Regions from separate parts of the Nanhaiella sioensis genome, predicted to be linked through region 4. Evidence: predicted binding sites of a transcription regulator. Region 4 holds the regulator's gene; each other region holds the start of a gene.

The links. The regulator LexA, encoded in region 4, represses DNA repair genes until DNA is damaged. The targets are predictions, from matches to a motif close to CGAACATATGTTCG.
Region 1: the regulator LexA is predicted to act here: its motif matches at 1,947-1,960, upstream of V1503_RS16580 (Y-family DNA polymerase).
Region 2: the regulator LexA is predicted to act here: its motif matches at 2,958-2,971, upstream of V1503_RS24000 (YolD-like family protein).
Region 3: the regulator LexA is predicted to act here: its motif matches at 3,055-3,068, upstream of uvrB (excinuclease ABC subunit UvrB).

Annotation. Positions count from the first base shown of each region.
Region 1 is NZ_JBKAEG010000001.1:3,576,611-3,581,468, forward strand. It holds gene V1503_RS16565 (C45 family autoproteolytic acyltransferase/hydrolase) at 1-629, opposite strand, end outside; gene V1503_RS16570 (hypothetical protein) at 733-918, opposite strand; gene V1503_RS16575 (TetR/AcrR family transcriptional regulator) at 911-1,546, opposite strand; gene V1503_RS16580 (Y-family DNA polymerase) at 2,015-3,274, shown strand; gene V1503_RS16585 (YolD-like family protein) at 3,633-3,962, shown strand; gene V1503_RS16590 (oxidoreductase) at 4,040-4,858, opposite strand, start outside.
Region 2 is NZ_JBKAEG010000002.1:135,449-140,306, reverse strand. It holds gene V1503_RS24020 (hypothetical protein) at 1-42, opposite strand, end outside; gene V1503_RS24015 (hypothetical protein) at 134-832, opposite strand; gene V1503_RS24010 (RNA polymerase sigma factor) at 999-1,532, shown strand; gene V1503_RS24005 (hypothetical protein) at 1,516-2,091, shown strand; gene V1503_RS24000 (YolD-like family protein) at 2,635-2,904, opposite strand; gene V1503_RS23995 (hypothetical protein) at 3,338-4,426, opposite strand.
Region 3 is NZ_JBKAEG010000001.1:2,627,025-2,631,882, reverse strand. It holds gene uvrA (excinuclease ABC subunit UvrA) at 1-991, opposite strand, end outside; gene uvrB (excinuclease ABC subunit UvrB) at 1,002-2,978, opposite strand; gene V1503_RS12130 (heavy metal translocating P-type ATPase) at 3,627-4,858, opposite strand, start outside.
Region 4 is NZ_JBKAEG010000001.1:12,778-17,635, forward strand. It holds gene V1503_RS00070 (DUF896 domain-containing protein) at 1-85, opposite strand, end outside; gene V1503_RS00075 (YneB family resolvase-like protein) at 693-1,343, opposite strand; gene yneA (cell division suppressor protein YneA) at 1,356-1,670, opposite strand; gene lexA (transcriptional repressor LexA) at 1,913-2,536, shown strand; gene V1503_RS00090 (TetR/AcrR family transcriptional regulator) at 3,230-3,835, shown strand; gene V1503_RS00095 (alpha/beta fold hydrolase) at 4,017-4,858, shown strand, end outside.

The sequences.
Region 1 (4,858 bases), 3.6 Mb from region 4:
TGTAGTTCATTCAAACCAACTTGAGGCTGATAGGTTGGTTCAATAGGGTAATGAGTAATCGCATCATCATCAGCTAATAACGTAACAACAAGACCTTCTGAGTTTATTCCATCAAGTACTCCACTAAGCATTTCATATCCCGACACACATAAAGAAGAATAGCCTTCGTCTGGATGCAGCTCAAGAATGTAAGGATTTGCAAAAGCTGGTTTTTCGTCATCAGCTGGTATTCCCCCAGTTATAGTTCCAGTTGCAAAGTCGAAGTTACGACTTACGACTGGACTTCCATTTTGTGTAGTTGTTGGAGGGTAAAATACAACTGAACAGCCAGGTAATCCAGACGAATAAACGAAGGAAGAAAAATCATAGCTATTGTCTTCAACGTTTACATTACTGAAATAATCAGTCGCTCCTTGTATTCGGTCAAGTAAGATAGGATAATTATTTTTAAAATATTCTAGCTGATATTTGTATTTGGTAGTTGCGGGGTAAGGTAGGGCACGATGATTATTATACGCAATCTCAGCTAGCTTCTTTCCAATATCAAAATTTGAACCTTTTATCTTTACATGACGAACTTCCATAAACTCATTTGGACTTCTTGTAATTACTTTTTCCTCGAAAAACATGACTATCCCTCCAGTTAAATATGATGTAATTTTTTTCATAAAGGTGATTGTTACTAAAACAATTTACATGCAGATAACTAAAATTCATGTTATCTTTTATTCTTTATAACGCTGACAATCTTATAAAACCACTTCTTATACCGCCCACTCCGTTTAGTGTAATTAACACACCTAGCAACACAGTAGAGGAACACACCAGTACTTTTTCATTAATTCTGTTACCTAAACGACTAATGATGACTGAACCAATGATACTTCCAAGTTCGATAACACTGCTAATTTTATTCATTGAGGGTACTATCGTAAATATTCTTGGAATTTACTGGTGCAAAAAGGAGCAACGCCTGTGGAATAAGTGCCTTCCATATAACCCCATCGGGCGGATCGATAATTGTTACACGAATCCCATTTAAAAATTGGAAATAAGATGTTGCTACGATTTCAGGATTCAACGTATGTAGCTCACCTTGTTTTTGTCCTTCTATAATGATTGGCTTCAGTGCGTCGATGACGTCATGGAAAAAAGAATCTAATTGCTCGAATAATTTTGGAAATCTTTCATGTTGCCCTAATACATACTGAACTAAGCGTAAATGGGTTTCCTTTTGAGAAAAGGTAATAACATGCTCTTTAACCATTTGTTTAAGATGTTCTAAGGGGGAGTGATCTTTGTTAGTTTGATATAAAAACAGCGCCTTCATTTCATCTAACGGTTCTAATACCGCGGCCTCAAAAAGTTGCTCCTTATTTGAAAAATAAGTAAATACAGTTCCGAAACTCACTTCCGAAGCTTTGGCGACAGCTGCAATTGTTGTTTCTGAATAGCCATTTTTCGAGAAGAGGGTGATAGCTGCATGTAAAATTCTTTGTCTTTTTTCTTCCCGTAGTTGTTCCTTTTTAGATATTTGTTTAGACATAATTAGACCTCGCATTCAATGATTGATTAATCAATCAAAATTATAACATGTATACTTTAGTAATAAAAGAAGAAATTGTAAAAAAACATGTAGAATAAATCCCTTTATGAAAGGGTATTTTCACATTAATTGTTTCATTAGGCTGTTTTCGTATAGAATGTGGTTTTTCGTACTAACGGATAAAACTAGTTTTCGTGGCATGTTTTCTCCACTAAAAACTATACACATCAGTTACTCAAATTAAGTGAAAAAAGTAACAAAGTTTAAACAAAGTGTCTTCTGAAATATCTAACAATAGTGCTTTTCGAACAATAAAACACCTTCATGAGTGGCTACAGTGTTTGTCACCAAACATTGGGGATCTTAGCATTTCTTATTGGAAACAATTTGTAATTGATAACGAACGTATATTCGGTTAAGATGTTGAATATAATAATACGAACGTATATTCTTTTAGGGGTGTTATATTTGATCGATTATAGCAAAATGCCTCACCATAACATCTTATGTATTGATATGAAAAGCTTTTTTGCAAGTTGTGCAGCAGTACTGCTGAATTTAGATCCACTGACATGCTACTTAGCGGTTGTTGGTGATACAGAAAGACAGGGGAGTGTTGTTTTAGCAGCTTCACCACGCTTGAAGAAGGAATTTGGTATTAGAACAGGGTCACGTTTATTTGAAATCCCTAAGGACCCGCGAATTGTAATCGTCAATCCAAAGATGCGCACATACTTACGTATATCAATGGAACTTACTAAGTTATTTCAGCGCTATGTGCCGGGAGAAGCAGTTCATACGTATAGCGTTGATGAGAGTTTTTTACAAGTGGATGGTACTGAGAAGCTATGGGGTGATGCAGAAACGACAGCTCAAAAACTAAAAGAAGATATAGAGAGAGAATATGAAGTTCCGTGTGCAATTGGTATAGGACCAAATATGCTTATGGCAAAACTATGCTTGGATTTAGAGGCAAAAAAAACAGGGATTGCTCGATGGACGTATGATGATGTGGAAACAAAGCTTTGGCCGCTTTCACCACTTAGTCAAATGTGGGGAATTGGTGGGAAAATGGAAAAAAGATTAAACAGGATAGGAATATTCTCAGTAGGGCAGCTTGCTAATTATTCCCTCAAACTACTTGAACAAAAGTTTGGCATTATGGGAAATCAGCTATATTATCACGCGTGGGGTGTTGATTTTTCAGAGCTTGGTGCACCCTTTTTGCAAGGACAAATTAGCTTTGGAAAAAGTCAAATTTTATTACGAGATTATCCAAATCCGACAGATGTAAAGCGAGTAATATTAGAAATGTGTGAGGAGGTGGCAAGAAGAACTCGCACAGCTAAAAAGGTCGGAAGAACGGTTAGTCTTGGTATTGGATATAGTAAAGATGAATTTGGCGGCGGATTTTATCGTTCAAAAACAATGGAAGAACCAACAAATATTACAATGGATATTTACAATGTTTGTATTGAGCTATTTCAAAAGCATTATACAAATAAAACAGTACGAAAAATCTCTATTGCACTGTCTAATATTGAGGATGATCTAAATATGCAACTATCGCTGTTTGAAATGAATAAACCGAAGCAGCAAGCACTCGGCTACTGTATGGATGAAATCAGGAGGAAATACGGCTCAAATGCAATTTTGCGAGCAGTTTCATATACGGATGCGGGGACGGCACGTCACCGCAGCACACTAGTAGGAGGCCATAAGCAATAGGAAAAGCGGAAGTGCCTTGGTCATCTCCGACAAGCCCTAGAAGCATTGCAAATGAAGGCGTTCTTTGCCTTTAGGTGTAATGGTGAAGTGACTCGAGGGACTAGGAGGCGCAGCTGGACAATAGGAAAAGCGGAAGTGTCTTGGTCATCTCCGACAAGCCCTGGAAGCATTACAAATGAAGGCGTTCTTTGCCTTTGGGTGTAATGGTGAAGTGACTCGAGGAGATAGGCACTGTAGCTAGCCAAAAAGAAAAGCGGAAGTGCCTGCAATTCGCCATGTGGAAAACGGTGGAATAATGCCTTCAATAACGGATTAGCTCATAAAGAATTTAGGAATGAAAAAAAGGAGAGTGATAAAAGTGATTCGAGACCGTGGAACAATTAAATGGGTATCAATGATGCTCCCTGAACATACAAAGCTGTTAAGGGAGTTAGAAAAAAAACAGCAGAGAGCTTCAAAGCCGTTGTTAGATGAGCAACGACTAGAAGAGTTGAATGAAATGATTCATATCGGTATAGCTGGAAATCAAACATTATCTTTTTCCTATTATCAAAATCATGCGATAAATACTGTTGAAGGTAATATTCATTTTATAGACCACATTAATAAAACCGTACGCATCATGGATAGGGTTGAAAAAATCCATGATGTACAGTTTGTTAATATTGTAGACATTCAGCCTTTGTAAATGAAAAATACTAAAAAAGAACGTATAGAAAAAATCTTCGAGGATAAACGAAAAATAGTTCTATAAGGGATATGGAACTAAACTAATTGAGGTGTAAAAGGTATACTTCTACCCTCTTCGGAGCTTTGCATCGCTAACTCAATAATGCGGATAGTATTACATGCTTGCTCACCGGTTACGATTAGTGGCAAGTCATTTACAATTGCATCATAAATATTGTTGTAGAAATTCATGTAATTTCCCTTTATTGTTTCAATTTTTCCTTTGTAATGCAGGTCATTAAGATCAGTGTTTAGGGTGCCCCAATGATCTTCCTTTTCTATTCCATACATCATATTTGTAGGCATCATGCCATTTTTTAATTGTTCCTCTTGTGGGTCCATCTCATATTTAACAAAAGAACCGTTTGTGCCGTGAATGATAAAACGAGGTCCTGGTTCTCTTACTAACATGCCAGCTTTTAGTAAAATCTTGAGGTTATCGTAATCTAATTTGAGATCAAAAGAATCAATTGTTTGAGAAATAGGTCGTTGAATTCGCACATCAGCGGTCACAGTATGAGGATACCCGAATAATGTGATTGCTTGGTCGATTAAGTGAGAGCCTAAATCATACAAAATACCTGATCCTGGTCTATTGTCTTCTCGCCAGGAGCCTTTTAAAAAATTTCGGTAACGATCGTAGTGTGACTCAAATTCGACAACATGACCAAGTAGATTTTGTTGAATGATTTGGTTTATAGTTAAAAAATCACCATCAAAGCGGCGATTGTGATATACACTTAACACTCGATTTTGTTTGTTTGCTAGTTTAGCTAATTGTGTTGCTTCTTCAGAGGAAATCGTAAAAGGTTTTTCGACAACCACGTGTTTATTTTTCAGTAATGCTTTCTTTAC
Region 2 (4,858 bases), on a different contig from region 4:
AGATATCGCAATCTTAAAACTGGAATTTTTTTTCGATTTCATATAAATTTCCACCTTTCAAATAAATATTAAAGTATTTTGGACATCTAGACATTGATAATTTTAATCCCTTTTTAATAGATAGCTATAGGTGTTAGCGCAAACTAGCACTTAAAGGTACTTGTGAGGATACGTTGAAATCATCACCATAGGATGAATATCTACTGAATTCTGAAGAAATTGAACTATCCCATTTTTTATAAATAGAGCCTGATGCATTTGCTCTTAGTTGGACATTAGAGAAACTAGCTTCGCTGAAAGAATTACTCCCATCATCTTCAACGCCCATCACCATCTTCACTTGTTCATATTGAGCTAAACCATCATAAATAGGACGTTCTTCGTATCTTACACCATCCTCATTCACATATACCTCACCATTCACATACATAGTAATAGTATCGTCTCCATTGTTAACCAATTTCAAATTCACTGTATCTCCATCTTCAATAGATGAATCATATGAAGAAATCCAATATTCATCTTGTTCTCCAGATTCTTTCCAACCCGTGTTAAGGAAGACTTTATACCCAATTGGAGTTCTTGAAATTCCTGCCTCAACCTTAGCTGCACCTATACCTAAATACCAGTTAACATAACCTGTATTGACATCAACATTACTAGAAAGCTTGATGTCAGCCGTAATTCCTGTATAACTTTTGTTATTGGTAATGACTTTTACAGCACCTTGTGATGCTGCAAAACTTGTCCCAGAAAACATTGTCATTACCATTAACAGCAAACCTACAAAAATTAAGAGTGTTTTCTTTCCTGATCTTACTACTGATTGAATCATATTTACCCCTCCTAAATTTTTTTAATACATATGTAAGACGAATAAAATCATTTTTTGTCGCACTTTTCCGAAAAAAAAGATAGAATAAATGTAGATATTGAAAAACAGACCATATATTACCACTGATATTATAGTTTTTAGTGGAAAAGAAGGTGGCGATACAATGTTTGTAGAAGATAAAACTAATGAAGTTCTTCATTTATACGATGTTTATAGTAATCGAGTTTTAAAGTTTATTTATATGATCACTAATGATTATCATAAAGCTGAAGACTTGACACATGATACGTTTCTTAAAGTAAGTAACTCATTGCACAAAATTAATAATAAGGAAAAAATAGAAACGTGGATTTTTCAAGTTGCGCATAACACAACCATCGATTATATAAGGAGAAACAAATTTAATATCCTTGAACATCTTAAATTACATGTACGTGAAAAAGAGGTTACCCCTTCAACAGAAAGCATTATGATCATTAATGAAAATTTTAAAGAATTGTATAATGCTCTACGCAAACTAAAACCCACTTACCGCGAAGTTATTGTTCTTAGAAAAATAGAAGAATTATCCATAAAAGAAACTGGTGAAATTTTAGGATGGTCTGACAGCAAGGTTAAGTCAACCTTATCTAGAGCACTGAAGGCATTGCATAAAGAATTAACGGAAGGAGGGTTTGTATATGAGAAATTATCCTAAACAATATCAGTTTAATCAGTTTAAAAATCTGGATAAAAACATACATTGGGATTCACAAAAACAATTAGAGTTAAGACAAAAAATAGAGAAGACTATTAATAAAGAAAGCAAAAAGGACAAACTAATATTTAAACTACTCCCTATGGCTGGAGTGGCTACTGCACTTTGTATTGTCGGTATATTGTTAGCCTCACAGTTTGAAGAAAACTTAAAGAATTCAGGAAGTGCGTCTGCTCCTGTGGAGGAAATGGCTGAAGCTGTATTTAGTACGGAAGAAACACTTAATGGCAGCTCGGCTTTACATTACGTAAATATAGATGTCACTGTAGGATCAGAATGCAATTTTTATTTAAATAATCTACATGGTAGTTACAACTATAAATATAAAGTTTATGCTCCTGATGGAAGGTTGGTTGGAGAATCTATAACTGCAGATACTCAAGAGAGGTTATTTGCAGCTGATCTAAGTAAATATGGTTCAGGTCTATATAAAATAAAGGTTTATACTCAAGCAGGTAATATTGGAGGGAAATATCAATTACGAGTAAGAAACTATTAGATGAGATGAAAATCGTTTGTAATAAATTCTTGGGGTGAGTTAGGGTTAACTTGTACTAGTTTATTAGATCAGTTAATTCAACCAATGATTAGTGAGACGATTAGTTCCATTTCTTCAGAATGAAAAAGTGGAACTTTTCTACAATTATATAATTCTCTAATAGAAGGTTGGAGTTATTTGTTAATTAACAGCCCCCACTTAAATCTAAATTAGCGTGAATCAAGGTGGGGGTGAGGGGGACATTTTCTTACTTTGGTCTATTTCCATTCATTCAATTCAGGTGATGAACTACATCTAACTTGTTACAGGAATATGCCGTTATCCTAGACCTAATAATAGTTAGAAAACAATACATTATTACAAGTGAAAAAGTGGAAAAAGGAATTGAAAAATGTAGATAACATTAAGTGAAATAATATTTCTTAATCCTATAAACCATAGCTGGTCTTTAAAAAACGAATACAAAAAACAACTCTTGAATAATATAAAATACATCACGAATGACGACCACGAAAAAACAGCCCTGCAGAGCATGTGGAGCTGTTATATTATTTGTATGTTTATAATATCCTCAAATTTAATTCTGTGAACTTCCTCAAATTTATCCATTACTCTGATATGTTTATTGAGCTGATCTACAAAATGAATATATCCCATGCACGGTTTAAACGCACCATCCTCAAAATACGTCATTGTTACTTCTTGTGTAAACTCCATAGTTTCTAGGATTATAGTGTTAATTTCCTCTATTTCATGCTCATCTAATACAAACTTTTGCACCTTATAATAATCAGCCTTAGCTTCTTTCATCATCTTAAACTATTCCTCTGTCCTTCAAACGTATCACTCCTTTACAATAGTATATACGAAAATACGTTCGATTAATTCATTGTATTAGAATATGTAATCGCTTATAATGTAATTAAAGGTGATGCTTGGAATGCGAGGCTTATTAAAAAGAGCGAAATTCACACAAGTATTATTAGATATTATTTATATAGATCAAAAAGGAACAATCACACAAAGAGCCATTAGAATAATAGACAGTATTTAGAATTATATGTATTACAGAATTTTTGATCAAATATACACTCCCTGACCACACCATGTGATTGACAGAGGGTGTATATTTCTGTTATTTGGGAAGGAATCTAGCAAAAAACAAGTTGAGTTTATAGTGAATCTTTTTAATAGGCAGGAAGCACTCCGTTTCCTGCCATGTTGAGTTTACTCATAATAAATTATATTACTCTGTCTCTAAAAGGCAGTATGCCTTAGCTTTCTCAACTCTAGAGGAGCTTGTAGGTGTTACACCAATTGCAACACCTTTTGGTGGGCTTACACTTACCGATACTGATAGTGAATCACTTTTAAAACCATGAGCGTAGACTGTCTCAGTTTTTCCGTCCTCTCCAAACTGTCCTTTATCATACCATCCAGTATAAACTGCCATATTAACAAGTTTAATATATGCGTACCTAGCAGGTGCATACATATAAACTTCATCAATGTTATATGCAATTGAATTTGTATCAGTACCATCAGCATTTTTGTCCAAATCACTTTCATCTTTAGTTTCAGTGAAAGAACCATCTACATTTTCATATGTAGCATCTATAAATCTTTCACTATCATTATTTTGTGGACCTATTGACCATGCTAAGATAGCCACATCAGGATCCCCATCAGAATCATTGGTATCGACTGCACCACCTTGATGATGCTCATCGCCAAAGTTATGCTGTGCAAAAATATAATGCCTTCTGTTTCTTGTTGTTTTGTTTGGGTCTGTAATATTATAACTTATGATACTTGATGTAACATAAGTGTAATACTCAGTGCGATAATCTCCTATTTCCGTTCCTGCTGCATAGATTAATGAACTAGTATCCATATTTTTATCGTCTTTAGAGGGATCTACTATATATATTTTTTCTTTTTTAAGTTTCTTAAAATCTTTTATTTTTAATTTTTCCCCATTCTTATCTACAAATTTTCTTTCTATTGAAATAGAACCTAATTCCCAATCATAACCATTAGAAAGTGCAACAGTTTTTGCTTCTTCAATCTTATCGTGATCTAGTTCAATTTCAATAGTTTTATTAGTTAGGTATTCTTCATTATTTTGTAAATCTTGAGGATTAAACTTTATTTTATTATCTTTTCTGTACTTTTTAATGTCATCTTTTGTAAGGATTATTTGCTCTACGAAAATATCATCATCACTATCTTTATTATTTTTTTCTAGTGCAGTTTGATTCGCATATGAATTTGCCGGGTTGAATGTAATTATTACAGCTAATAGCAAAATTAGTAATTTAATTATTCTCTTCATAATTAACACCTCATGTTTTAGTATATTTGATTGGATACAAAAATCTTTCTATCTGTTGACTTAAACATTTTGATAACCTGAAGTGAAAATAAAGGTAGCTCGCATTTCTAGTTAGCTTATCATTTAAATCTCCTCCTTAAATTAAATTGTACATATAAGACGAATAAGTTCATTTTTGGTCGCAACTTTTTTGAGTAAATTGTAATAATTTTAAATAATGAGTCAATTTCACTATGTTATTGTTTGGGTTGGGTGAAGTGTTTATAGTAGAAAAGGCTGATTAATGGTTATTATATCTGTGTTAAGATTTAAGAAAATTGACTAGGGGGTGATTGGAGCGCTTCATATTTATAATAAGAGGACAAAGTACATAAGCCCCACAAAGTATTTTCCAATCAATAATTTTACACGTATAACATGTAGTCCATTTAA
Region 3 (4,858 bases), 2.6 Mb from region 4:
CTATTCCGTAATGATCACAAACAGCCTTTAACAATTGAGGGTAGTATTGAGAGCTTTGTGGTTCCCACGGAGCAATAGCATGTTCTAGTAATGATAGATCCCAATTAGGAATGACTAAATTAAGATCTACTTCAAGCTTGGTACCTAGTCCATCACAACTTGGACACGCTCCAAATGGACTGTTGAATGAAAACATTCTCGGCTCCAATTCCCCTATTGAAAATCCACAATGCGGGCATGCGTGAAGCTCACTAAATAACAGCTCCTCTTCGCCTATTACGTCAATGATTACTTTACCTTCACCTAACTTCAAAGCCGTTTCTAGTGAATCTGATAGCCTTGAAGCAATGCCATTCTTGATGACAATCCGATCGATGACGACTTCAATTGAGTGCTTTTTGTTTTTTTCTAATGTTATATCTTCTGTAAGCTCGGTCATTTCCCCATCAACACGAACACGAACATAACCTTGCTTTTTAATTTCCTCAAAAGTTTTCACATGTGTCCCTTTACGCCCAGAAACGATTGGAGCAAGAACTTGCATTTTCGTTCTCTCAGGGTATTGCAAAATGCGATCAACCATCTGCTCTATCGTTTGAGATGTAATTTCTATATGATGATTAGGACATACCGGACGACCTACACGAGCATATAATAGCCTTAAATAATCATATATTTCAGTAACTGTACCGACTGTTGAACGAGGGTTACGACTTGTTGTTTTTTGGTCTATCGATATGGCCGGAGAAAGCCCATCGATTGCATCGACATCAGGTTTGTCCATTTGCCCTAAGAATTGACGTGCATATGCTGATAATGATTCAACATAGCGCCGTTGGCCTTCCGCATAAATCGTATCAAATGCTAACGAAGATTTACCTGAACCAGAAAGACCAGTTAAGACAACAAGCTGGTCTCTTGGTATTGTGACGTCGATGTCTTTTAGATTATGAGCTCTAGCTCCTTTGACAATGATTTTATCCTTTACCATGCTCTTATTTTCATCCTTCCGCTTTTAACTCGATCAATATGTCACGCAGTTCAGCTGCACGTTCGAAGTGGAGCGCTTTTGCAGCAACCTTCATTTCTTTTTCCATATCTGCAATTAGCTTTTCTCGTTCTTTTTTGGTCATTGTTACTTTTGGCTTGTTTGTTTCGTAAGTTTCTTGATTTTCCGCTGCATAAGTTGCCTGTATGACATCTCGAACTTCTTTTCTTATTGTTTTTGGCGTAATGCCATGCTTTTTATTATGAGCTTCTTGTATTTCACGGCGCCGCTTCGTCTCTTTGATTGCAATATCCATTGAGTTGGTCACATGATCAGCATACATAATGACTCTTCCATTTTCATTACGTGCAGCCCTTCCCATTGTCTGGATAAGCGACCTTTCCGATCTTAAGAATCCCTCTTTATCGGCGTCTAAAATAGTAACTAGAGAAACTTCCGGTATATCTAAACCTTCCCTTAATAAATTGATACCAACGAGGACATCAAATTTACCGAGTCGGAGATCACGTATAATCTCTATTCGTTCGAGCGTTTTAATCTCTGAGTGAAGATATGTAACCTTTATACCTATTTCTTTGAGGTAATCTGTTAAGTCCTCTGACATTTTCTTTGTCAATGTTGTAACTAGCACGCGTTCCTTCCGCGCTATACGCACTTGAATTTCCCCGATTAGGTCATCGATTTGTCCTTCAATTGGACGCACATCAATTAATGGATCTAAAAGCCCTGTTGGACGAATGATCTGTTGAACCATTTCAGGGGAATGCTCTAACTCATACGGACCAGGTGTCGCCGATACATAGACTATTTGGTTTACATGCTCCTCAAACTCTTCAAAACGTAAAGGGCGATTATCTAATGCTGATGGCAACCTAAAACCATGATCTACGAGCATCTGTTTTCGAGCTTTATCACCGTTAAACATTCCTCGAATTTGTGGTAATGACACATGTGATTCGTCAATAACAATTAGAAAATCATCAGGAAAATAATCGATCAACGTATATGGTGTAGATCCCGCTTCCCGGAGTGTTAAATGACGCGAATAATTTTCAATACCAGAACAAAAACCCATTTCCCTCATCATTTCCAGGTCATATCTAGTACGTTGCTCTATTCTTTGAGCTTCAAGTAATTTGTCATTGTCACGAAGCTCTTTCAAACGCTCTTCAAGCTCTTGTTCAATATTTTTCATGGCAATTTGCATTTTTTCTTCTCGTGTTACGAAATGAGATGCAGGAAAAATAGCCACGTGTTCACGTTCACCGATAATTTCTCCTGTTAAAGCGTCGACTTCACGTATACGATCAATTTCATCTCCAAAAAACTCAATACGTATACAATGCTCGTCTCGTGATGCAGGAAAGATTTCAACTACGTCTCCACGTACGCGAAACGTTCCTCTCTTAAAGTCAATATCATTTCTATCATATTGAACATCGACGAGTTTTCTAAGCATTTGATCACGCTCAATTTCCATTCCAACACGTAATGATACGACGAGCTCGCTATATTCCTCTGGGGAACCTAGACCATAAATGCATGATACGCTCGCAATAATAATAACGTCTTTCCGTTCTAGCAATGAAGAAGTTGCTGAGTGACGCAGCTTATCAATTTCATCGTTTATACTGGCATCCTTTTCAATAAAAGTATCCGTTTGTGGAACATACGCTTCAGGTTGATAATAGTCATAATAACTAACAAAATATTCTACAGCATTATTAGGAAAAAACTCTTTAAACTCACTATATAGCTGTCCTGCAAGCGTTTTATTATGAGCAATAATTAAAGTAGGTTTATTAACTTCCTTAATTACATTAGAGATCGTAAACGTTTTTCCCGTACCAGTTGCCCCTAATAATGTTTGATGCTTTTTCTTTTGTTTAATACCGTCTACAATTTCAGTAATTGCCTGTGGCTGGTCACCAGACGGTTTAAAAGCTGAGACTAACTCGAACTGATCCATTTTTGATGAAAGCCTCCAATCCCGTAAAAGTTGTATTATCATTGTACCATATTTTATCATTAATTAAACAAAAATACGAACTTATATTCGATTTTTTAACAAACCCCATTACTTAAAAGAAAGAAAATAACAGGGCACTTTTCGTAAACTTTATTGCTATTATTCCTATGAGACCAATAATTTTAATAACATCAACGATAGATGTATACGTGTTTATATGTTAGTACGAAACAACATTTTTTTATTAATAAAGGATTGAAATGGATGAAAATGAAATTAACAGTTTTGCACTCGTGGTATAGCTCGTATATTTTTTAGAGGTTTCTGTTATTTATCGTAGAATGGCATTATGTAGAGTTTTAAAGAAAACTTGGCACGCACAGGGAAAAGTAAACATTAATAAATTGTTATTTACACTTAAGAAAAAGCTTCATTTTCTCATCCAACAGTATGGTATTTATTGTATAATAGCAACTTTTTTGAGCTAGACATTTCTAAAAAATTAGGGATAATTATGGTCTCATCTCTACAATAGGAGCTATTTTTATTTCCGCAAAGAAGATACTTACTACTAATCAATACGTAAGCAAAGCTATAGGGTCTGACCCTAACTGCTCCAACTCATTAACGCAGCGGGTGTCAGACCCCTTATTTTTCTAGCATAATTGTTAAGCTGATGAGTGTCACGAGGATTGTGGCGCCCATGTCTGCTAGAATGGCAATCCATAAAGTAAGCCAGCCAGGGATTGTTAATAATAAGGCAATGACTTTTAATCCTAGTGCTAAAGTGATATTGAGTTTGATCGTTCTATTCACCTTTTTCGCAATGGATACAGCGCTTGGTAGTTTACCTAGATGGTCTTGCATTAAAACAATATCAGCCGTTTCAATCGCACTATCTGTTCCTTTTCCCATCGCTATGCCAAGATCAGCGACCGCTAGAGCAGGTGCATCATTTATACCATCACCAATCATCGCTACTTTTCCATGGTCATGTATATTTCTTATTTTATCGACTTTTTCCTCTGGAAGAAGGTTTGCATAAAAATCTGTTACGCCTACTATTCCTGCTACCTTTTCAGCTGTTTTTCCGTGATCCCCTGTAAGCATAATGGTATGTTTTATACCCTTTTTGTGAAGCTCTTCCATAACATGTTTACTTTCCTCACGTATTTCGTCAGATATACCAAAGATTCCTAACACATGATGTTGATCAGCGACGATAACTAGTGTGAGCCCTTCGCTCTTTAGGCGATCAATATCTAACTGTATTTTTTCATCAAAGTGTATGTGAGGCATGCTTTTTTCATTACCGACAAAATAAGTTTTATCACTAATTTTCGCAATGACTCCGCGGCCAGTGGCCGTTTCTATGTCATCTGCTTCAACGTAAGCTATTTCTTTTTCTGCTACCTTTTTCATGATCGCTTTTGCTAATGGATGTGAAGATTTACTTTCAACAGCTCCTGCAATGTTTAACAAATTGCTATCATATTCGATAATTGTTTCTACGTGAGGCTGTCCTTTTGTTAACGTACCAGTTTTATCAAATGCGATGGACTCAATTTTCCCTAATTGCTCTAAGAAAACACCACCTTTTACGAGAATACCGTTCCGTGCGTTGCGTGTAATTCCAGATACTATCGCAATTGGTGAAGATAATATTAATGCACATGGGCAGCCTACGATTAATACAGCTAAACCTTGATAAAACCATGGTCCCCAAGCATCCCCAAATAACAATGGGGGTACAATCATAACAAGTAAGGAAATGATCATGATAATTGGTGTATAGTACTTAGCAAATTTATTAATAAACTGCTCAGTTGGTGTCTTTGTTTCCTGTGCTTCTTGCACAAGGTGTAAGATTTTGGCCAAGG
Region 4 (4,858 bases):
CACGTTTTTCTTCATCCGTTAACCCAGATGATTTAGATTTTTTTGACAAATAGTTAATACGATTAATTTTTTCATTTGATAACACGTCAATGCTTCCTTTCTATTCAATAGGATATTATGTTCTGTACATATTACAAGAAGAGAGCTTCATTTTCAACGGTTTTGTTTTAGTACAAAAAACTAAAGACTTATACAATTAGCAATTGCTGGATTTTTTCTTCTCTGAAAACATAGTCAATCGGCTAATAATTACGTTTTAACCTTCCACTTTAGTTGAATACAATGATATTGCCAATAGTGTCATTTTAATAGCCTATTTTCATACAGACTGTTGCTTTTCAGACTAAGAATTAATCACGTATACATCTAGCTTTTGTCGTACCTTCTCTACTTATAATTTTGGGGACCCATTCAAAACTCCGTCTTACTGTCTATTCCTTTATTATAATAGCTACCAAGTTTCGAAAGGCTGTTTTCGCATTGATGATTGTTTTTATATTTAGACTCAACTGCAGATTGTGGCATCTATTCTTCTCTACAATGATGACTAACATGTAAAGCCACTTTTCTTGGTACTAATGTCATAATAATAGTAACAAAGCTTACGAAAAGTGCCTTTCAATAACAACGTAATATAAGTATACAATTGTAACTTGTATACTACAGCATTCGTTCATTCTATTGTTAGCCATCTACTCTAAATTATTATGCATATATTCTTTATAACGTCGATGTACCGTTGCTTTTGACACATCAAATCCAAGACCACGTAATGTTGCCGCTATATCTGAAAACGTGAGATTATTTTGGCGTAACCTTATAATTTCCTCAATAGGTATTTCCTTTCTTTCTCTACCTGAGCTTACATGGATGTTTTTTAAATTCCTCTCAGGTCTATATCCTTCTTCGATAGCTCGTTTCATTCCCCGTTTAATTTTTAAATTATGTATTTTTCGTTGATATTCCTCAACAATGCTAACAATTTCCAACATCATGGAATCAGCTTCTGACAATTGTAACTCTCCATGATGATGAACTGTGTATATTTTAACTCTTTCCTTTAAAATAAAATGCAGCAAAGCTATTCTTGCATTACCCCTACCTAGCCTCGTCTCATCTTGTATTAAAAGGGCATCGATATGCTGTTCTTTAATTTCATTCAATAGCTCATAAATGCCATCTCTATCCATGTCATATCCGCTTGCCCTTTCTACAACCACTTTCTTCACATCAAAATGGTAACTGTTTGCAAGCTGGAGTAATTCTGCCTTTTGTCGTGTTAATGATGTCTCCTGTGTTTGTTTATTTGTACTAACACGACAATATATTATTGCTTTTTCCATTTCTACCTCCGATTAATTGTTAACTGCATAAGTATCATACATTTTATTACCTTCTGATTTTAACACTGGAATATAAATTTCATCACCATAAAAAATTCTATCAGGAGCTATTTGATTTACATCCTCTACCCAACTGATAAAGTCATTGATTGATAAATCGTGACTGTTACTATACTCGGACGCAATATCCCAAAGTGTATCTCCATCTTCTACTTTAATAGTAATATAATCATTTTTCTCGATATCCTTATAAGAAGTAATTAGTGCAAAAGCAAAGCCGATAAAAACAGTAAAAAACAAGATATAGTAAATTTTAGATTGTTTCATAATAAGTCCCCCTGATTAACAGAATACATGTTCGTTTTTAGTTATTGTATACGAACAAATGTTTTATGTCAACATTTTTACGAACTTACGTTTGTTATACATAACAAGTCGTGCTATAATGAATGAAAGTAAAATCTTTCTAGTATATCCTTACAGTATTAATAGATGATCTTAATTTTTTAATGTTATGAACGGGTATACATGCTAACAATAGAAAAGATTATTATAATGAGGTGCTAACGATGGCAAAATTATCGAAAAGGCAACAAGACATACTAGATTTCATAAAACAAGAAGTACAATCAAAGGGATATCCACCTTCTGTTAGAGAAATTGGAGAAGCGGTAGGGCTAGCTTCAAGCTCAACAGTTCATGGTCATTTATCTCGTTTAGAAAGTAAGGGACTAATCCGCAGAGACCCAACTAAACCTAGAGCAATTGAGATATTAGATTTAGATCCTGCTGATGTAATCCCAAAAAATAACGTCATGAATGTACCGATCATAGGAAAGGTAACAGCTGGTCAACCAATAACAGCAATTGAAAATGTTGAAGAATACTTCCCTCTTCCTGATAAACTTGTATCCCCTGACGAAAATGTATTTATGCTTGAAGTAATGGGAGATAGCATGATTGAGGCCGGTATATTAGATGGGGATCACGTCATTGTTCGGCAACAACAAACTGCTTCAAATGGAGATATCGTTGTTGCAATGACAGAGGATGACGAGGCAACAGTAAAAAGATTTTTTAAAGAAAAAGACTACATAAGACTTCAGCCAGAAAACTCAACTTTAGAACCTATTATTCTTCGTAATGTAGCTATATTAGGAAAAGTAATCGGGGTGTATCGTACCATCCATTAAACACTATTGTACATAACGAATGTATGATCTATTCTTTGACAAACAGTCTCTTTTAAAACGTTGTTCCAATCAGATAGATTAACATACAGGTTAGCAGTCCACAATGCTTTTTAATGTATTCATACGATCTCATATTATAATCCAATCCTTAGCTTAGAACCTCTGAGCTAAGGATTTTTTTGTCATATTGTAAGCTCCCTCAGAATTCATTTTGATTGGCTATTTTCACAATGGTTGCTGTTTTTACTTTTAAGATATACACACGTATATATCTAACGTTCAAGACACCTTTTCTAAGCTCCTATAAAACTCATAATACTGTCCATTTTTAGTAAAAAAACAAAATTCAAGCAAAAAATCTTTAGTTTAAATTTATCATTCAATGATTTTCTTAGTCACTTTTTCTCATATCCCCCACTATGTCACCAATTTTATGCTTGTTATCCTGAGATTAGACTTGACGGTCTAGACCATTCGGTCTAATATGTATAATAAGCAAGCAGCATTAACTATCAGGCTATTTCAGCATAGCGTGTTTTTTTGCACTAATAAACACGAATACAGCTAGATTTCGTGCCATCTATTCTCATATAAAATGACGGTATTCTTTATCTTCAGGATAAAGAACTATAACAACAAAGTTTACGAACAGAGCTAACGATTAAGATTAAAAACTTGTAGGAGATGATGTAATTGACGCGAGGATTTAATAAAGAATTCGAACATTCAGATGCGTTAATGCAAGCAGCATTAAATGAATTTGTGGAAAAAGGCTATGACAAAGCCTCATTAAATCATATTTTGAAGACAGCGAATATGAGTAAGGGCTCATTTTACTACCATTTTAACAACAAGGAAGATCTTTACTTAAATCTCATAGACATGTTGATTCAAAAAAAGCAACTATTCCTTGCCAAGGTTATGAATCCAAGTGATTATTCCAAAGACATTTTTTCGATATTTAAAACACAAATCCGAATTGGAATGCAATTTTCCAATGAATATCCAGATATTAATCGTTTTGCAAACAGCTTTATTAAAGAAAAAGGAACTCCCATATACGAAAAGGCGTTGACAAGGCATAATTTTCAGGATAATGACCAAATGAACAAGCTCATTGAAGCATCCTATAACAAAGGTGAAATTAGGCAGACACTACCACTGGAATTCGTCCAATCATTAATTGGTTTCTTGTTCACTAATATTGTGGATGTAGCGGATATGTCAAAGCCTGATCACTATGAGTCAAGTCTAAACCACTTAATTGATTTCCTTAAAAATGGCCTGACAGATCAATAATGATCTTAACCATCACATGTTGACATCAGCAAAGTAGGTGAAGATTTATGTCTCTACCTGACTAACTGATAATTTGGAGTAAGGTATATGCTACATCTGTGCATCGTTGAAGTAATGATTCCTTTCTGCATTCAATTATTTTTCAAAATAACGAGCTTAATTTGAAAAGGAGAGTTATTATATGGCCCAATTTGATTATCCTGTAGGATACCATGATTTTCATAAAACAAAAATTATAGACTATCAAATGAATCGGTGGTATTCAATGGGATACACACGAAAAGAAGACATGGTGGATGCAGCTACCAGAATAAAAAAGTTAGAAGATTGGAAGGAGGAAATGATAAAGCAGGCTGAAAAAGCTATTGATGAAAAACGCATAATGAATGGAACATTTTATTACAGGGCTGCAGAATTTTTTACTCATCCGAATGACCCAGATAAATTAAGACTGTATGATACATTCATTGAAATGTTTTATAATGACCTGTTTGTTGAACATGATATTGAACGTTATAACATACCCTATGAAAATGTATACTTACCTGCAATGAGACTACCTTCTAACAATAAAAATGCCAGAGGAACAATTGTCATTCATGGTGGATTTGATTCATTTATGGAAGAGCTATACTCAATGGCAAGCTATTTTGCACATTTAAACTATGAGGTCATATTATTTGAAGGTCCAGGGCAAGGTGGTGCCTTAAAAAAATCTGGCTTAGCACTAAGTTATGAATGGGAAAAACCAACAAAAGCCGTTCTAGATTACTTTAAGTTAAATGACGTAACCTTATTAGGTGTGTCCATGGGTGGCTGGCTTTGCTTCAGAGCAGCTGCGCATGAACAGCGAATTAAACGAGTGATTGCTCTTAGTATAGCCTACGACTACATGAAAATCCCCCCACCTATTATTGAGAAGTTTGCTTTATGGCTTTTCAAACATCCTAAATTAATGTATTGGATGGCTGATGTAAAAATGAAGATGATGCCGCAAGAAAAATGGGGAACCGATAATTTAAT